2 regions of the Mesorhizobium sp. WSM4820 genome follow, and region 1 is predicted to be linked to the other one. Evidence: predicted binding sites of a transcription regulator. Region 1 holds the regulator's gene; the other holds the start of a gene.
The links. The regulator PhoB, encoded in region 1, activates phosphate uptake and scavenging genes when phosphate is short. The targets are predictions, from matches to a motif close to TGTCATNNANCTGTCAT.
Positions count from the first base shown of each region.

Region 2: a site for PhoB is predicted at 6,317-6,333, ahead of phnF (phosphonate metabolism transcriptional regulator PhnF). Genes of this name have one in related genera too.

Region 1 is NZ_JBVVQN010000018.1:5,264-15,141, forward strand. Features, by position in the region: gene AC0L2R_RS25245 (sugar ABC transporter permease) at 1-15, opposite strand, end outside; gene xylF (D-xylose ABC transporter substrate-binding protein) at 156-1,196, opposite strand; gene AC0L2R_RS25255 (ROK family protein) at 1,463-2,710, shown strand; gene phoB (phosphate regulon transcriptional regulator PhoB) at 2,842-3,531, opposite strand; gene phoU (phosphate signaling complex protein PhoU) at 3,548-4,255, opposite strand; gene pstB (phosphate ABC transporter ATP-binding protein PstB) at 4,291-5,106, opposite strand; gene pstA (phosphate ABC transporter permease PstA) at 5,119-6,732, opposite strand; gene pstC (phosphate ABC transporter permease subunit PstC) at 6,725-8,113, opposite strand; gene AC0L2R_RS25285 (PstS family phosphate ABC transporter substrate-binding protein) at 8,233-9,237, opposite strand.
Region 2 is NZ_JBVVQN010000011.1:167,846-177,723, reverse strand. Features, by position in the region: gene phnC (phosphonate ABC transporter ATP-binding protein) at 1-831, opposite strand, end outside; gene AC0L2R_RS19290 (DapH/DapD/GlmU-related protein) at 1,041-1,658, opposite strand; gene phnL (phosphonate C-P lyase system protein PhnL) at 1,655-2,362, opposite strand; gene phnK (phosphonate C-P lyase system protein PhnK) at 2,365-3,141, opposite strand; gene AC0L2R_RS19275 (alpha-D-ribose 1-methylphosphonate 5-phosphate C-P-lyase PhnJ) at 3,138-4,049, opposite strand; gene AC0L2R_RS19270 (carbon-phosphorus lyase complex subunit) at 4,046-5,158, opposite strand; gene phnH (phosphonate C-P lyase system protein PhnH) at 5,160-5,771, opposite strand; gene phnG (phosphonate C-P lyase system protein PhnG) at 5,771-6,235, opposite strand; gene phnF (phosphonate metabolism transcriptional regulator PhnF) at 6,359-7,108, shown strand; gene AC0L2R_RS19250 (zinc-binding alcohol dehydrogenase family protein) at 7,117-8,133, opposite strand; gene AC0L2R_RS19245 (ABC transporter permease) at 8,199-9,164, opposite strand; gene AC0L2R_RS19240 (sugar ABC transporter ATP-binding protein) at 9,161-9,878, opposite strand, start outside.

The sequences.
Region 1 (9,878 bases):
AGTCGTGTCGGTCATGATGTCCTCCCACCGTTGCCGTCTGCCGCGGATGCCGGAAGCAGCATAAACGTTACCCGCGAGACGCGGGAAAACAACTCTTTTGAAAAAAACGCCGCGGCCTGAAACCGCGGCGTCTCAGGTTTTTTGGCGAAGGCGGATCAGTTGCAGACCGAGACGGTGCCCGCCGCCACGCCGGCGCAGACCTCTTCCTGCTTGATCCAGCCGGCGTCGATGACGACGTTGAGATTGTCCCTGGTGATGGCAATCGGCGTCAGGAACAGCGACTTGACGACATTGCCGCCGGGCGTGGTGAAGTCCTTGACGCCGGCAATATCTGTCATCGGCTTGCCGTCGGCCAGCTGCGAGGCGATCTCGGCAGCGTTCTTGCCGAGCTCGCGCGCGTCTTTCCACACCGAGACGGTCTGCGTGCCGAGCGCGATGCGGTTCAGCGCGGCATGGTCGCCGTCCTGGCCCGAAACCGGGACGGATCCGGCCAGGCCTTGCGCCGTCAGCGCCGCGACGACGCCACCGGCGGTGCCGTCATTGGCGGCAACCACCGCATCGACCTTGTTGTCGTTGGCGGTCAGGAACTGTTCCATGTTCTTCTGGGCGTTGGCGGGGAGCCAGCCGTCCGTATAAGCCTCGCCGACATTCTTGATCTTGCCGCTGTCGATGGCATCCTTGAGCACTTCCATGGAGCCGGCGAATAGGAAATCGGCATTCGGGTCGGCGCCCGAGCCCTTGATGAAGACGTAATTGCCTTCCGGCGCCACCTTGAACACTTCGCGGGCCTGCATGCGGCCGACTTCCTGGTTGTCAAAGGTCAGATAAAAAACGTCCTTGTTCTCGATCAGCCGGTCATAGCCGACGACCGGAATGCCTTCGTCCAGCGCCTTCTGCACCGCCGGACCGATGGCCGAGGCATCCTGCGCAAGGATGATCAGCGCGTTGGCGCCCTGCGAGATCAGGCTCTCGACGTCGGTCAGCTGCTTGCCGGGATTGGACTGTGCGTCAGCGGAAATATATTTGTCGCCGGCGGCCTCGATCGCCGCCTTCATGGCGGCTTCGTCGGTCTTCCAACGCTCTTCCTGGAAGTTCGACCACGAAACGCCAATGACCTTATCCTTGGCCTGCGCGGCCGACGCGAGCGTCAGCGACATGGCGACCCCCGCCAGAATGGCGGCTGCGAATCTCTTCATGATATTCCTCCCTGCGCCGCGTAGGGCGCGACCAACTGGCCCGAAGGCCGGCACAAAGGCTCCTATTTTTTCGAGCCTCGAAAAAATACTGGTCCAACGCCGAAGCACTGTCAACACCAATTCTGATGGATTTTGACGTCCTGTCGGTCTTTTTTTCGAGGCTCGGAATAAATAATGACAGCCCCTTCTGCTTCTGCCAGTATTTGTCGGACATTACCGACGGCTTCCGATTCATGAGCGGCCGCGGCGGTGAGGAGGAAACAAAAATGTCGGTGGGAATCCGTCATGACGATCTGCGCCGGCGCAACCGGGCGATGGTGATTTCGGCCGTGCGCCGGGCAGGCCAGCCGTCGCGGACCGAGATCGCCGCGACCACCGGCCTCAGCCATTCGACCATATCGGCGATCTCTGCCGACCTGATCCAGGAAGGCATCCTGGCCGAGAGCAAGGCGAGCGAGACGGTTTCGCTGAAACGCGGCCGGCCGCAGGTCGGCCTCAGCCTCAATCCGCAAGCCGCTGCGGTGTTGGCCGTCGTGTTGTCGCTGAATTTCCTGTCGGTCGCCGTCATCGATTATGCCGGACAAGTGGTCGCCGAGGACCAGCGCCGGCTGGACACGCTGACCATGTCGCGCGACGCGCTGATCGGCGAATGTGTCGCCATCGTCCGACGCCGGCTCGAAGATCCCGACCTCGATGTCCAAAGCGTCGCCCGCATCGCGCTGGCAATCCAGGGCATCACCGATTCCCATGCGCGCGCCATGTTGTGGTCGCCGATCACGCCGCAGACGAACATCGCCTTCGCCGACATTCTGGAACGCGAGTTCGGCATCCCGGCCATCATGGAGAACGACTGCAACATGATGGCCGTGGCGCTGCGCTGGCGCCACCCGGATCGCTACCGCGATGATTTCATCGCCATCCTGCTCTCGCACGGCATCGGTATGGGGCTGGTGCTGAAGGGCGAGCTGTTCACCGGCACCCACTCCTCGGGCGGCGAATTCGGCCACATGATCCATCGGCCGGGCGGCGCGCTTTGCCGCTGCGGGCGGCGCGGCTGCGTCGAGGCTTATGCCGGCAACTACGCCATCTGGCGCAACGCAAGGCTGTTGAGCGAGAACGCAGAGCCGGTCGCCGATGTCAGCGACGCCGAGATGCGGGCACTGGCGGCCCGGGCGCGCGAGACGGACGGACCGGAGCGCGAAGCCTACCGCAAGGCCGGCGAGGCGCTCGGCTTCGGGCTCGGCAGCCTGTTTGCGCTGATCGATCCGGCGCCGGTGGCCATGGTCGGCGCCAGCGCTGCCGCCTTCGACCTGATCGAGCCGGCGCTGCGCGAGGCCATCGCCCAGACCGCCGGCGGCCAGCATTCGGGTTCGATTTCCTTCGACACCGAGCCGAATGAGTTGCCGCTGATCCGCGAAGGCTGCGCCATGCGGGCGCTGAGCTTCGTCGATCAGGAGATTTTCGCGCCGAGCATCCAGGCACGAGCCGGCTCGGTCGGAAAGAACGTGGCTTGAATCCGAAGGCAGGGATTCCCGGGTCGCGACTTGGGGTGTGTTGAGATTCAGGTCAGGCCGAGTCGAGAATGGTGGGTTCCGAGATCCGGAGCGGAGCGTACTTTGGGGTACGCCGGAAGCGCAGGTATCAGCTAGTCTTCCCTGATCGCATAGCCGGCGCCGCGGATGGTGCGGATGACATCGGGCATGCGACCATTGTTGACCGCCTTGCGCAACCGGCCGACATGGACGTCCACAGTGCGCTCGTCGATGTAGATCGTCTCGCCCCAGACATTGTCGAGCAACTGGCTGCGCGAGAAGACCCGACCCGGGTGCCGCATCATGAATTCGAGCAGCCGGAATTCGGTCGGCCCGAGCCGGATCTCGCTCTTCTTGCGATAGACCCGGTGCGATTCACGATCGAGCATGATGTCGCCGACCTTGAGCACGCTGGACAGCACTTCCGGCTTGGCGCGGCGCAGCAGCGCCTTGACCCTGGCCATGAATTCCGGTGTCGAGAACGGCTTGACCAGATAGTCGTCGGCTCCGGTCGAAAGGCCGCGCACCCGGTCGCTCTCCTCGCCGCGCGCGGTCAGCATGATGATCGGCAGCCGCTCGGTTTCGGGGCGCACCCGAAGCCGCCGGCAAAGCTCGATGCCGGAAACCGCCGGCACCATCCAGTCGAGCACCAAAAGATCGGGCACGTTTTCCTGCAGCCGGATTTCGGCCTCGTCGCCGCGCGTCACCACCTCGACCTGATAGCCTTCGGATTCCAGATTGTAACGGAGGAGGACGCCCAGCGGCTCTTCATCCTCCACCACCATGATGCGCGGCGCGATCATCGGCCGGTCACTCCTGTCATGTCGCCGGCGCCGACATCGTCGTTTCGTCGAGCTTCGGGCGATCCGCCGGCAATTGCTGCCCGGTCACGACAAAGTAGGCGTTTTCGGCGATGTTGGTGACGTGATCGCCGATACGCTCGAGATTCTTGGCGCAGAACAGAAGGTGCGTGCAGGCGGTGATGTTGCGCGGATCCTCCATCATGTAGGTCAGGAGCTCGCGAAAAACCGCCGTGTATTTCACGTCGATCTTCTGGTCGTCGGCGCGCAGTTCCTTCAACGCGCCGGCATCGCGCGACACATAGTGCTCGACCACGCCGCGCAGCTGCACAAGAACGAGATCCGCCATCGCGTCAATACCGTGCGACAGATTACGCGGCGTCGCGCTCTGCCCGACTGCGCTGACCCGTTTGGCTATGTTCTTGGCCAGATCGCCGATGCGCTCGAGATCGCCAGCCATGCGGATTGCGCCAACCACGGCGCGCAGATCCTGCGCCATCGGCTGCCGCTTGGCGATCAGCGTGATGGCGCTGTCATCGAGTTCGCGCTGCCGCGCATCCATGATGGCGTCGTCCGAGACAACGCGCTGCGCCATCGCATTGTCCGACGCAAGCAGCGCGCGGATCGAGGCCGCTACCATTGCGGCGGCGAGCTCGTCCATGTCGCGGATCAGCCGGTCGATGTGCTCCAGTTCCTCGTCGAAAGATGCGACGGTGTGTTCACCCATGGTGCTGTCCTCGTGTTCGAAATTCGCCGGACCGCTCAGCCGAACCGGCCGGTGATGTAGTCCTGGGTGCGCTTGTCGTCGGGGTTGGTGAACATCTTGTCGGTCGCGCCCTCCTCGACCAGATAGCCGAGATGGAACATCGCCGTGCGTTGCGACACGCGCGCCGCCTGCTGCATCGAATGGGTGACGATGACGATCGTATAGTTCTGGCGCAGTTCGTCGATCAGTTCCTCGACGCGGGCGGTGGCGATCGGATCGAGCGCCGAACAGGGCTCGTCCATCAGGATCACTTCCGGCGACACGGCGATGGCGCGCGCAATGCACAGGCGCTGCTGCTGTCCGCCGGACAGGCCGGTACCCGACTCGAGCAGGCGATCCTTGACCTCGTTGAACAGGCCGGCCTTCTTCAGGCTCGATTCGACGATGCCGTCCAACTCGGCCTTGGTCCTGGCCAGGCCGTGAATGCGCGGACCGTAGGCGACGTTTTCGTAGATCGACTTCGGAAACGGGTTCGGCTTCTGGAACACCATGCCGACGCGAGCTCGCAGCTCGACGACATCGATTTTCGGGTCGTAGACATCCTCGCCGTCGAGCGTGATCTTGCCGCTCACCCGCGCGATATCGATGGTGTCGTTCATTCGGTTCAGGCAACGCAGGAACGTCGACTTGCCGCAGCCCGATGGGCCGATCAACGCCGTCACCTGATGCTCGCGGACATCGAGATCGACGTCGAACAGTGCTCGCTTCTCGCCGTAGTGAACGGAAACCTTTTCGCCCTTCATCTTGATCGAAGGGGCGTTGCTTGCGCTGCTCAGTTTCTGCTCGACGCCGGCTTCCGTCATGATGTTCATATCCTCTACTCCTTACCAGCGCCGCTCGAAGCGCCTGCGCAGTATCACCGCGATGGCATTCATGATGACCAAAAACACCAGCAAAATCAAAATCGCCGCCGAAGTCTTCTGCTGGAACCCCGCTTCCGGGAAATCCGCCCACATGAATATCTGCACCGGCAGGATCGTTGCGGGATCGGTGAAGCCGCCGGGAATGTCGACGATGAAGGCGACCATGCCGATCATCAGCAACGGCGCGGTTTCGCCCAGCGCATGCGCCATTCCGAGGATGGTGCCGGTCATGATGCCCGGCATCGCCAGCGGCAGGACGTGATGGAATACGGTCTGGACCTTGGACGCTCCGATGCCAAGCGCCGCCTCGCGGATCGACGGCGGCACGGCGCGCAGCGAAGCGCGCGAGGCGATAATGATGATCGGCAAGGTCATCAGCGCCAGCACCATGCCGCCGACCACCGGGGCTGAGCGCGGCATGCCGAAGAAATTCAGGAATACGGCAAGTCCAAGCAGGCCGAAGACGATCGAAGGCACCGCCGCCAGATTGTTGATATTCACTTCGATCATCGTCGTCAGCCGGTTCTTGGGCGCAAATTCCTCAAGATAGATCGCCGCTGAAACGCCGATCGGGAAGGCGATGGCGAGGGTTACGATCATGGTCAGGAACGATCCGACGACCGCGCCCCAGACACCGGCCAATTCCGGCTCGCGGCTTGCGCCGGTGAAGAAGAAGATCGAGTTGAACCGGCTTTCGATCAGGCCGGCGCTCTTCAGCGTGTCGAGCCAGACGATCACCTTGTCCGAAATCTTTCGCGATGCTTCCGGCGTCTCGATGACGCGCAGGAATGCCTGGCCGCTCGCGGCGGGCGCCGTGCTGTCCAGCGCCTCGATCACCGTGCCTTTTGCGATCACCGTGCCGTTGGCCGCAGGCGACAGCGAGGTCAGCTTGACCGTGCCGCCATTGAACGCGACCAGCAGCGACGACGCCCCGCTCGTCAGCGTAAACATGCCGTTTTCGCCCTCGGTCGCACCATGGCCGCGCGCCAGCGCCAGCATGGCATCGTCGCCGAAGGTCAGATCGATGTCGCCGCTGGTTCCCGAAGGCGTGACGCTTGTCGAAATCGCTTCGTCCGAACCGACGTCGGCAAGCAAACCCTTGAGATAGAGGTCGGCAAAATCGTCAAGTGGAACCGCATAGTCCACCGTTCCTCCGAGCATCCCCGGATCAGCCGCAATATCCTTGCGCAGGAACACGCCTGTGCCGGTGGAAATCAGCCCGCGCAGCAGGCGCTTGTCCTGGCGGCTCGTCACATCCGGAAATTTTGCCGTAAGCGCTTCCTGAGCGATGGCGTCGTAGTTCACTTCATCGAGTTTCGCCGGGTCGACCTTGGCCGCTGAAAGATCGATCGGCAGCGTCACATAGTTCTGCCGCAGCGCTGGAATCGCCTGAGTGACGATCGTCGACAGGAGCAGCACAAGGAACAAGCCGGCCAACGCGACAGCCGCGGCGCCGAGCCATTTGAACCACGTTTCCGTGCGGTAGCGGCCCTTCAGCCGCGCCTTCGCGGCATCGTCGGTATGAATGCTGACCGGCCGTCCGACGGCGCCGAATGACGAGATCGCATCAGTCATATTGCTCTCGGTATTTCTGGACGACGCGCAAAGCGACGATGTTGAGGGTAAGCGTAATGCAGAACAGCACCAGGCCGAGTGCGAAGGCTGCAAGCGTCTTGGCGCTGTCGAACTCCTGGTCGCCCACCAGCAGCGTCACGATCTGCACGGTCACGGTGGTGACCGCTTCGAGCGGATTTGCCGTGAGGTTTGCCGCCAGCCCCGCGGCCATGACCACGATCATCGTTTCGCCGATTGCGCGGCTGACGGCAAGCAGCATCGCCGAAACGATGCCCGGAAGGGCAGCGGGAAGGACCACCTTGCGGATGGTTTCCGACTTGGTCGCGCCGAGGCCGGCAGAACCGTCTCTCAGGGATTGCGGAACGGCGTTGATCACATCGTCGGAAAGCGAGGAAACGAAGGGAATGATCATGATACCCATGACCACGCCTGCGGCGAGCGCGGATTCAGATGCTACGTTGAGGCCCAGGCTTTCGCCGATACCGCGGAAGTAGGGCGCAACCGTCAGCGCGGCGAAGAAGCCGTAGACGACGGTCGGAATGCCGGCGAGGATTTCCAGAACCGGCTTTGCGACCGCGCGGACGCTTTTGGAGGCGTAATCCGAAAGGTAGATCGCAGCCATCAGCCCGATAGGCGCAGCCACCAGCATGGCGATGAAGGTGATGAGCAACGTGCCGGCAAAGAGCGGCACCATGCCAAAAATGTCCTCGTTGACCGCCCCGGCCTCGGCTCCCGCGCCGGTGAAGGCGCTCTGCGGCGACCAATGCGTGCCGAACAGGAACTTGTAGAACGGCACCTGTTGGAAGAACCGCAGCGACTCGAAGATAAGCGACAGGACGATGCCGATCGTCGTCAGGATCGCGACCACCGAGCAGGCGATCAAGAATGCGCGAAGAACGCGCTCGACCACGTGGCGCGCCCGGTAGGCCTGTGCGATGCGTGAATAGGCCCAGTAAAATCCGGACGCGGAAAGCACGAGTGCGACGGTCCAGATGATCCAGGTGCTGGTCGCATGGACCGATTTGTAGAGGGCGGCGGCCGCCTCTTTCGTGGGGTCGGCGAAGCCGACGAGCCCGCCAAAGGCCATCGCGCGAGCGTCGCGGATGAAAGCTTCGACCTGCGGGACGCCCATTCCCGACAACTCGGAGGCGAAGCGGTCGGCAATGATCGACGATTCAATTCCCGGCGTCACCAGCGACCACAACACGATCGCAAGCAGCGCGGGACCGGCAGCAAAAAGCGCCAGAAACATGCCATGCTGGCCAGGCAGCGAATGCAGTCGCGCGACGTCGCCATTGACGCTGGCAATAGCGCGGGTCCGGCCGAGCCAATAGGCAGCAGCGGCCAGAACCACCAGAAGAACAACGAGATAACCGACCATGATTCGGGACGTCCCCTCGACCGCCGGTCATTCACCGGCTCAAAGCACGGGACCTAAGGTCCCGCGCTTTGTGCTTTAGGATATGAGGGGTCAGAGCGGTAGGCTCGGACCCCGAAACATCAGGAGCCCATGCCCTTCAGGGCCTTGGCGTTTTCGGCCGACTTGGCGCGCTCGGCGTCCGGCAGCGGGATCAGGCCCTTGTCGGCCAGATAACCATCAGGACCCCATGCAGCATCCGAGGTGTACTCGGCGATGAACTCCTGCATGCCGGGGATGACACCGACATGCTCTTTTTTGGCATAGACAAAGAGCGAGCGGGAAACGCCGTAATCGCCGGATGCGATGTTCTCGAAAGTCGGCTCGACGCCGTCGACCTTGTGGCCCTGCAGCTTGTCGGCGTTCTGGTCAAGGAACGAGAAGCCAAAGACGCCGAAGGCATTGGGGTTGGCTTCCAGCTTCTGGACGATCAGATTGTCGTTTTCGCCGGCCTCGACAAAAGCGCCGTCTTCGCGGATCTCGCCGCAGCCCTTTTCATTAGCCGCCTTCACTTCTTCCTGGCAGGCCGCATCCATGACGAGTTCGACGAACGCATCGCGCGTGCCGGATGTCGGCGGCGGGCCAAGCACCTCGATCTTTGTCGCGGGAAGCGATGCATCGACATCCGACCAGTTCTTGTAGGGGTTGGGGACGACCTTGCCGTCAACAGCGACGTTCTTGGCGAGCGCCTTGAAAACCTGTTCCTTGGTCAGATCGACGACAGTCCCTGCCTTCGAGTTGGCCAGTACGATGCCGTCGAAGCCGACCTTGATTTCGACCGGCGTCACGCCGTTTGCCTTGCAGGTTTTAAGCTCACTATCCTTGATGGCGCGCGAGGCATTGGTGAAGTCGGCGGTATTTTCGCCGACGCCCTGGCAAAACAGCTTCATGCCGCCGCCGGTGCCAGTCGACTCGACGACCGGGGTCTTGATCTTTCCGCTCTGGCCGAGCTTTTCAGCGACAGCCGTCGTGAAGGGGAACACTGTGGACGAACCAACGATTTGAATCTGGTCGCGCGCGGCGGCATAACCAGCCGACGCGGCGAGCGCAAGCGCCGCGGCCGACGCCGTAAGGAGGAATTTCTTCATGTGGCCTGCTCCTGTTCGGAAAAATGGTCTCTCGGCGCCATTCCTTCGGCGCCCGCTGAGGCCATAGCCCCCGATTATTACAGTCACATGACAGTTTGATGTCAGCCCGGTAACCGCCGCACAGCCCTGTCAAAAGGAAGGGCCGCGGGTCTCGCCGGTACAGCCGTGGTTTGCCGCTGGAATCAGCAGCTTGCGCGAATTGCGGCCGGCATTTGCCTGGACGGGCGAACAATTGGCGCCGAAAAAGAAAATCCGGGCGGGAGCGCGTTGCATGCGGCCAAGGAGGTCATGGCCGTGCCATCGCCGAAGCAGGTCCGTTGGGGTAAATCTGACCCTGCTTCTTGCCGGCGGTCGCTGCTCCCGCCCGTAACTGGAGGAGCGGAACTCGAATGCGCTTATTGTTCCAACCGGACGCATGCTTTGGTATGGTGCGATCGCACCATAGTCTTGTCGCAACGCGTCGCCGAATCGGCTGGATCCGACAGGCTGACGTGGCTATCCTGCGCGTGGATTTCCCCGTCCGCGGACCTTTTCGAGCAAGACGCCGCCTGGGGCTAATGGGCCTTAGGGCTGATGGGCTTGGGCAGGCAGTCGTCCATGCCCGCCCCCAATCGCGCCAAAGTCGCGCCAGGGACGCTGCG
Region 2 (9,878 bases), on a different contig from region 1:
CGGTCCGGCGGATGCGACGATTTTTTGCTTGATGGTGACGCTGGTCGAGGTGATCGCCTCGGAGATTTCGCCGCCATTGCTGTCGGCGCCATAGACCATGCGCACAGCCTCCCGATTGAGCTCTTCGGGCGGGCCGTCGAACACCACCTTGCCGGCGGCCATGCCGATGATGCGGTTGCAATAGTTGCGCGCGGTATCCAGCGTGTGCAGATTGGTGACCACGGTGAGGCCCTCGCGCAGATTGATGTCCTGCAGCGAATCCATCACCACCTTGGCGTTGAGCGGGTCGAGCGAGGCGATCGGCTCGTCGGCGAGGATGACTTTCGGCTGCTGCATCATGGCGCGGGCAATCGCGACGCGCTGCTGCTGGCCGCCGGACAAGGTGCCGGCCGGCTGAAGCGCCGTGCCGGCGATGTCGAGACGCTCGAGCGCCGCGATCGCCTCGGCCCGTTCCTCGCGGGAGAAGACACCGAGCAGATTGACAACGGTCGAGCGGTGATTGAGCCGGCCGAGCAGTACATTGGTCAGCACGTCGAGACGCGGCACTAGGTTGAATTGCTGAAAGATCATGGCGCAATCGCGCTGCCAGCGCCTGAGCAGCGAACCGCGCAGGCTCGAGACTTCGGCGCCGTCAAAGAAAATCGAGCCCTGGCTGGGATCGATGAGGCGGTTGATCATGCGCAAAAGCGTCGACTTGCCGGCACCCGAGCGGCCGATGATGCCGACCATCTGGCCGTGCGGGATCGAGATGTCGACATTGCTGACGGCGGTGTTCCTGCCAAACCGGCGGGTGACGCCGCGGATTTCGAGCGTGGCTGAGGTTGCTGACATAGGCCGGTTCCAGTCCAGTCGCGTTTCGAAGGTCTGTTAACCTTGGCTAGCGCAGCCGCGTGAAACCGCGGTGTCGGATTGATGTCAGTTTTGTTACCATCCACAGCCTGGAAGGGGCGAGCCGGCGGACGCGGTTCGATCAAGTGAATGGTGAATGGTGACAAGAACGGCTTCCCTGCCGCCATTCACTATTGACCATTCACCATTCACTAACCGCCGTATTTTTCCAGAAATGCTTCCGCCGAAAGCGCGCGAAAATCGTCGAGCGCGGCGCGCAGGCGGGCATGGTCCCAATCCCACCAGGCAAGCGCCTGATAGCGTTCCGCCGTGCGGCGGTCGAAGCGTTCGCGGATCGGTTTGGCCGGCACGCCGCCGACGATGGTGTAGGGCGCGACGTCCTTCGACACCACGGCGCCGGCGCCGACCGCTGCGCCGTCGCCGACGCTGACGCCGGGCAGGATGGTCGAGCCGTGACCAAGCCAGGTGTCGTGGCCGATGGTGACCCGTTTGGCGCGGCGCTGGGCAAAGAATTCGCTCTCGTGCTCGGCGTCGTCCCAATAGTCAGAGGCGCGATAGGTGAAATGGTGCAGCGTCGGCCGCCAGGTCGGATGGTTGGTGGCATTGATGCGCACGCTGGCGGCGATGTTGGCGAATTTGCCGATCGTCGCGCACCAGGCGCTGCAGTCCTGCATCATGTAGGAATAGTCACCGAGCGTACTTTCCGAAAGCCGGCAGCGTTCGGCGATCTCGGTCCAGCGGCCGAGCGTCGAGTTGTCGACTTCCGCCGTTTCGTGGACCAGCGGCGTTTCCGACAGTTTTCTGGTCATGCGGCGATTTTCCCGGCGGCAAAAGCGGTCACGTCGATGACGCGGTCGGCCACTGCCTCGCGCACATCGTGATCGTGGAAGATGCCAAGCAGGGCGACGCCGGCCGCCTTCTTGGCCGCGATCAGCGCAATCACCACGTCGCGGTTGCTGGCGTCGAGCGAGGCTGTCGGCTCGTCGAGCAGCAGGATCGGGTGGTCGGTGATGAAGCCGCGCGCGATGTTGACGCGCTGCTGCTCGCCGCCGGAAAAGGTCGCCGGCGGCAGTGCCCAGAGCTTTTCCGGCAGGTTGAGTTGCGCCAGCAAGGCGCGTGCCTTGCCGCGCGCGACCTCGCGGTCCTGGCCGCGCTCGACCAGCGGTTCGGCGACGACATCCAGCGCCGAGACGCGCGGCACGGTGCGCAGGAACTGGCTGACATAGCCGATCGTGAGCCGGCGCACGGCAAGCACGGTGCGTGGGCTGGCCGTCGCCAGATCGATGAGCCCGTCCTCGTGCTGGACGATGATCTGGCCTGCATCGACGGCATAGTTGCCGTAGAGCATCTTCAGGATCGAGCTCTTGCCGGCGCCGGAGGGGCCGCCGAGCACGGCGCATTCGCCGCTCCTGATCGAGAACGACACGCCGGCGACGACCGGCAATCTGATGCCGTCGCGCAGATGCATGGTGAAGCTCTTGGCGACATCGGAGACGACGAGCGGGGTTGCCATGATCACACCTGCAGAATGGAAGAAACGAGAAGCTGGGTGTAGGGCGCGCGGGGATCGTCAAGCACGCGGTCGGTGAGGCCGCTTTCGACGACGCGGCCGTCCTTCATCACCATCATGCGTTGCGACAGCAGACGCGCCACCGCAAGGTCGTGGGTGACGACGATCGCCGCCAGGCCGAGATCGGTGACCAGGCCGCGCAACAGGTCGAGCAGGCGCGCCTGCACCGAGACGTCGAGGCCGCCGGTCGGCTCGTCCATGAACACCAGCCGCGGCCCGGTGACGAGGTTGCGGGCGATCTGCAGGCGCTGGCGCATGCCGCCGGAAAAGGCGCGCGGTTCGTCGTCGATACGGTCCTCGTCGATCTCTACGCGCGACAGCCAGTCGACGGCGGTAGCGCGGATTTTGCCATAGTGGCGATCGCCGACCGCCATCAACCGCTCGCCGACATTGGCGCCGGCCGAAACCGTCATGCGCAGCCCGTCGGCGGGGTTCTGATGGACAAAACCCCAGTCGGTGCGCATCAGGAAGCGGCGCTCGGCCTCGCTCATGCGGTAAAGCTCGCGGAACTGGCCGTCGCGCATGCGGTAGCTGGCGGTGCCGGAGCTCGGCAGCAATCTGGTCGACAGGCAGTTGAGCAGCGTCGTCTTGCCGGATCCGGATTCGCCGACCACTGCCAGCACCTCGCCCGGCCACAGGTCGAAGCTGACGTTCTCGCAACCAATGCGCGAGCCGTAGAACTTGGACAGCGCGGAAACGCGCAGCAGCGGCTCGTCGCTCATTGCGCCGGCTCCCTTTTTTCCAGGGCAGGAGGGGTTTCGGGCGCAAGGTGGCCGCGATGGCCTTGCTCGCGCCGCTTCTCGCAATGGTCGGTATCGGAGCAGACGAACATGTGGCCACCATGGTCGTCGAGGATGACCTCGTCGAGATAGACGTTCTCGGCCGCGCACAGTGCGCAGGGCTGGTCGAAGGTCTGCACTTCGAACGGATGGTCCTCGAAGTCGAGGCTGACTACCTCGGTGAAAGGCGGCAGCGCATAGATGCGCTTTTCGCGGCCGGCACCGAACAGTTGCAGGGCCGGCGAACGGTGCATTTTCGGGTTATCGAACTTCGGCGTCGGCGACGGGTCCATCACATAGCGACCCTCGACCTTGACCGGATAGGCGTAGGTGGTGGCGATGCGACCGTGCTTGGCGATGTCTTCGTAGAGTTTTACATGCATGAGGCCGTATTCCTCCAGCGCATGCATTTTGCGCGTTTCCGTCTCGCGCGGCTCGAGGAAGCGCAGCGGCTCGGGAATCGGCACCTGATAGACCAGCACCTGTCCTGCGGTCAGCGGATGTTCGGGAATGCGGTGGCGGGTCTGGATTATGGTCGCCTTCGCCGTGTCGGTGGTGACGGCGACATTTGCGACCTTCTTGAAGAAGGCGCGGATCGAAACCGCATTGGTGGTATCGTCGGCGCCCTGGTCGATGACCTTCAGCACATCGTCGGGGCCGATGATCGAAGCGGTAACCTGGACGCCACCGGTGCCCCAGCCATAGGGCATCGGCATTTCGCGCGAGGCGAACGGCACCTGATAGCCGGGAATGGCGATGCCCTTGAGGATCGCGCGGCGGATCATCCGCTTGGTCTGCTCGTCGAGATAGGCGAAGTTGTAGGTTGCGATATCGGTCGGTTGTGCGGTCATTCCGCGGCCTCCCTTTTTTCTTCGACCTTGCCGGCATTCTCGCGGGCGTCATGCTCGGCGCGCATGCGGCGCACCAGGTCGAGCTCGGCCTGGAAGTCGACATAGTGCGGCAGCTTCAGATGCTCGACGAAGCCGGTCGCCTGGACATTGTCGGAATGCGAGATGACGAATTCCTCGTACTGGGCAGCGGCGACGACATCTTCGCCGAATTCGGTTGCACGAAGCGCGCGGTCGCAGAGCGCCATGGCCATCGCCTTGCGCTCGCTCTGGCCGAAGACGAGGCCGTAGCCGCGGGTGAATTGCGGCGGCGCCTTGGCCGAGCCCTTGAACTGGTTAACCATCTGGCACTCGGTGACACGCGCAGTACCCAGCGGTACGGCGAAAGGCAGCTCCGGCACGTCGAGTTCCAGCTCGACCTCGCCGATGCGAACCTCGCCGACGAAGGGATGGTTGCGGGCATAGCCGCGCTGGGTGGAATAGCCGAGCGCCAGCAAAAAACCCTCGTCGCCGCGTGACAGCGCCTGCAGGCGGATGTCGCGCGCCATCGGGAATTCCAGCGGCTCGCGGGTGATGTCGCCAGGGATATGGTCCTGCGGCATGTCGCCGTCGGGCTCGATCAGGCCTTCGCGGGCGAGGATGGCGGAGACGCGCGGCATGGCTTCCGCGTCGCTGGCGCGCTGCAGCGGCTCGGCGACATCGCCGCCGGCGGCAAGCTCGGGATCGAGCAACCTATGCGTGTAGTCGAAGGTCGGGCCGAGCAGCTGGCCGCCGGGCAGATCCTTGTAGGTCGCCGACACGCGCCGCTCGACCAGCATCGCCCCGGTGTCGATCGCCCTGGTGTAGCCGAAGCGTGGCAGCGTGGTGCGATAGGCGCGAACCAGGAAGATCGCCTCTATCATGTCGCCGCGCGCCTGAACGATGGCCAGCGCCGCCAATTCGCGATCGTAGAGCGAACCTTCGCTCATCACCCGGTCGACGCCGAGCGCCAGCTGCTCGACGATCTGGTCGAGGCGCAGCGCCGGCACGGAACGGTCGCCGCGGCGGCGGTCGTCGAGCAGGGCGTGGGCGTTGGCAATGGCCGCTTCACCGCCTTTTACTGCGACATACATATCACGCCTCCATCGTCTTGATGCGCGTCGTGCGCGGCAGGCAGGCAACGCCTTCCGGGGTGGCGAGGATAATGTCGACACCACGGGGAAAACGCTGATTGTTCTGCTTCCATTGTTCGACGAAGTGGCGCGGCATTTGCGCCGGCGCGATTGTCGCGGTTGTTTCGATGCCGGGACCTTCGAGCAGCAGAGGGGCGCCTGAGACAAGATCGCTGACCTGCAGGATCAGCGTCGTCGAGCGGTCGGGATAGTCCTGGGTGCCCTGTGAAAAGCCGTCGAGCGCCATCATCTCGGCCGGCGTGGCGATCAGCGCGAAATGCGCATCGGCTGGCGTGTGGGCCAGTGGCGCGCCGGTGTGGAAGCCGAGCCAGGATTTTATCGCTGCCGGGGCCTGCAAAACGAGGTCGAGCCAGAGCGGCGTGTCGTTGTCGCACAGCGCCAGCGCGATGGCGCCTGCGGTGGCCGACAGCGGCGCCGGCGGGCGGGCAAAGACCGGCAGAGGCTGCAGGGTGCCCGGCCGCGCCATTGCGTCCATCACGGCGCGGAACACTGTCTGGGCGTCGAACACCGGATCGGCAAAGCCGCCCTCGATCGCCTGGGTTGCGATGTCCATCAGTCTTCTCCGCGCACCATGGTGAAGAAATCGACCTTCGTTGCCGCCGTCTCGGCGCGCCGCCGCTCACGTCCGCTGGCCAGTGCGGCCTGCAGCGGGGCAATGAGTTTGCTCTCGACCTCGTTGCGGCTTGTGGGATCCTGCCAGAGCGCGTCGGCGATCGCCGCCAGTTTTGCTTTCTGCTTGTCACGGCCGAGCGCGTAGCAGTGGCCGACCTCTCCCGAGGCAAGCCGCACCGTCGCGCGGGTGACCGTCGCCTCGCCGACGTTGAACGGCGCGCCGCCGCCGCCGATGCGGCCACGCACGGTGACCAGGCCGGTTTCGGGGCCGCGCAGGAGTTCTGCTTCCGAAGGCAGGCCGGCTTCGTTCCAGAGGCGGACGATATCGTCGCCGGTCGATTGCGCCAGCGTCGCCATGACGGCCTTGCGCTCAAGCTGCTGATCGCGCGCTTCCTGTCCTCGCATGGCGGCTGTTCCTTCTATTTCCAAATTTGTATAATGATGTAGACAATTATACAAATTATAGCTATTTTCTAAAGCGTGTCCATGACGGATGGATGACAGCGCGAAAAAGATCGGGGCAAAGAGATGATCGGTCAGCAGATGGCCAGCAGCTTGGAGCGGCGCAGCGGCGTCTCGCTGTGGCGGCAGATCGCCGACCAGATACTGCAGTCGATCGCCGTTGGCGACTTTGCCGAGAATGCTGCGTTGCCACCGGAAGTTGCACTGGCCGAGCGCTATGGCGTCAACCGCCATACGGTGCGCAGCGCCATCGCCGCACTGGTGCAGGATGGCGTGCTCAGGGCCGAACAGGGACGCGGCACCTTCGTGCTGTCGCGCAAGCGGCTGTCCTATCCGATCGGCGCGCGCACCCGCTTTTCCGAGGGCTTGCAAGGGCAGGCGTCGGAGCGCCGCAGCGTGCTGCTCGAATCGGCGGTCGAGCCGGCCAGCCGGCGCGTCGCCGAAGGGCTGGGGCTTGCCAGGGGTTCTGTTGTAATACGCCTCGAGACACGCGGCGAAGCCGATGGGCAACCGGTCTCGCGTGCCACCGGCTGGTTCGATGCGGCTCTCTTCGCCGGCATCGATGCCGCCATGGCCGAAACCGGATCGGTGACCGCCTCATTCCAGCGTTTCGGCATCGGTGACTATCTCAGGCAATCGACGGTGCTGTCGGCCCGCCACGCCGACGCCGCCGACCTTGCCGATCTCGATCTGCAGCCCGGCGCCATCGTGCTGGTCACGGTCGCCGTCAACGTCACGCCGGACGGCCAGCCGATCCAGTTCGCCGAAACGCGGTTTCCGGCCGAGCGCGTCGAGCTCAAGATATCGGCGCTTTAGGTCCGGTCTTATCCGACCTGGATGACAGCTTTGATCAGGCCCGATTTCTCGTGCGCCCAGCGGGCGAGGTCGCGCGGCGTGTCGCCAAGCGTCGTGCGATGGGTGACGAGCTTTTCCAGCGGCACAGCACCATCGCGGATCGAGGCGGCGACATGGTCGAAGTCGGCGCGCAGAGCGTTGCGGCTGCCGATCAGCGTCATCTCGCGCTTGTGGAATTCGGGATCGGAAAAGACGATGTCGTCCTTGACGACGCTGACCAGGACCAGCGTCCCGCCATGCGCGACATGGGCGAAGGCCGACTGCACGGACTGAGTGTTGCCGGTGGCATCGAAAATCACGTCAAAACCTTCGCCGTTGGTCGCCTCGCGCACCAGATCGGTCGCAGACTGCCGCGAACCGTCGAGGGTGGCGAAGCCGAGTTCGCTTGCAGCAAAACCCAGCCTCTCCGCACTCATGTCGAGCAGCGTCACGTCGAGGCCGGCGATGCGGGCAAACAGCGCTGTGCCGAGGCCGATCGGCCCGGCGCCGATGACCAGCGCGCGCGCGCCGGGATCAGCCAGCGAGCGCCGCACGGCATGCGCCCCGATCGCCAGGAATTCGACGGCGGCGGCATCGGCCAGCGACAGGCCGTTGGCCGGGTAAAGATTTTGCGCCGGCACCAGGATCCGTTCGCACATGGCGCCGTCGCGGTGGACGCCGAGCACTTCGATCCCGACGCAGCAATTCGGCTTGCCTTGCCGGCAGGCGATGCATTTGCCGCAAGCGAGATAGGGATTGATGATCACGGGGTCGCCGACGGCCAGATCGACGCCTTCGCCGGCCTCGATCACGGTGCCGGAGACCTCGTGACCCATGACGCGGGGATAGGCGAGGAACGGATGCTTGCCCTCGAAGATGTGATAGTCGGTGCCGCAGATGCCGACATGACTGACCGCGACCAGCGCCCAGCCCGGCGGTGGTGTGCTCGGCGCCGGGCGGTCTTCCACAACAAGATCGCCGGGCGAACGGCAGATGACGGCTTTCATGCTTTGATCCAGTCGGTTCATGGCGTCGCTGGCCCGATCGCCGGGCCGGCGGCTTTTAAGATGGTCTATTTGCCGCGGCGGCGCAGGCCGTCGAAATAGACGATGACGATGATCAGCACGCCGGTAATGATGCGCTGCCAGAAGGCATTGACGTTCAAGAGATTGGCGCCGTTGTTGATAGTGGCGAGGATGAAGGCGCCGAGCAGCGGCCCGTGCACCGAGCCGACGGCGCCGAACAATGAGGTGCCGCCGATCACCGACGAGGCGATCGCCTGCAACTCCCAGCCCTCGGCCTGCGTCGGATTGCCGATGCCGATGCGCGAGGCAAGCAGCACGCCGACAAAGGCCGCGCAGAGGCCCGACAGCGTATAGGCCATGTAGATGGTGCGCTGGACGTTGACGCCGGACAGACGCGAGGCCTCGGCGTTGGAGCCGACCGAGAACAGATACCGGCCCCAGCGGCTGTGATGCAGGAAGATGTAGGCGGGGATGCCGACCAGGATCACCATCCAGAACAGATTGGGGACGCCGAGGAACGAGCTGCGCGAAAACAGCTGGAAGGCGTCGTTGTTGATCGAGATCGAGTTGCCATTGGTCATCAAAAGGCCGATGCCGCGCAGCGAGGTCAGCGTCGCCAGCGTGATGATGAAGGGCGGCAGGCCCATCTTGACGATGCCAAAGCCGTGGAACAGGCCGATGGCGACGCCGACCAGCAAGGTGATCAGGATGGCGAGGGAAATCGGCACGCCGGCATTGATCAGCATCGCAACGATGACGGTGGCGAAGCCAACCACGGCGCCGACGGAAAGGTCGATGCCGCCGGTGATGATGACGAAGGTCTGGCCGACTGCCAGGATGGCGATCATCGAACCTTGCCGCAGCAGGTTCGAGATGTTGTTGGCGGAGGCGAAGCTCGGCGTCGCCACCGACAGGATAACCCACAAAAGAACCAGCAGCGCCAGCAGTGTCAGCCCGAACAGGGCGTTGTAGTTGCGTTTCGGCCTTTCGGCCGCGATCGCCTCGGTGCTCATATCTGTCCTCCCGTTTTTTCTTGTTTCTCGGCCAGCGCCTGGGTGAGGATCTCCTCATGGTCGGCAGTGTGGAAACCATGAGTGGCCACCAGCTTGCCGCGCCGGAACACATGCAGCGTGTCGGCGAGTTCATAGACCTCGGGCAGGTAGGACGAGATCAGGATGATGCCGGCGCCCTTGGACAACAGTTCGCCGAACAGGCGGTAGATTTCTGCTTTGGTGCCGACATCGACGCCCACTGTCGGCTCGTCGAAGATGAACAGCTTGGCGCCGTGCGCCAGCCATTTGCCGATGACGATCTTCTGCTGGTTGCCGCCGGACAGGCTGGAGGCGAGCGCGTGACGCGTCGGCGTCTTGATCCTGAGATTGGCGATCTGGCGATCCGCCTCGGTCTTCTCCTGTGCGCTGGAGATCAGCAGATTGCTGGAGATGCGCTTGTAGATCGGCAGGTTGAGATTGAGGCCGACCGGCAGGTTGAGGCAGAGGCCCTGGTCGCGGCGGCTTTCCGGCGCCAGCGCCATGCCGAGCCTGATGGCGTCATGCTCGGAGTTGACCTGAACCTCCTTGCCCTCCCAGAGGATCTGGCCGGCCGACTTGCGGTGACGGCCGTAGAGCGTGGTGACGAACTCGCTGCGCCCGGCGCCGATCAGGCCGTAGAGCCCGACGATTTCGCCGGCACGGACCGTCATCGAGACATTTTCGAAGCCCTTGCCG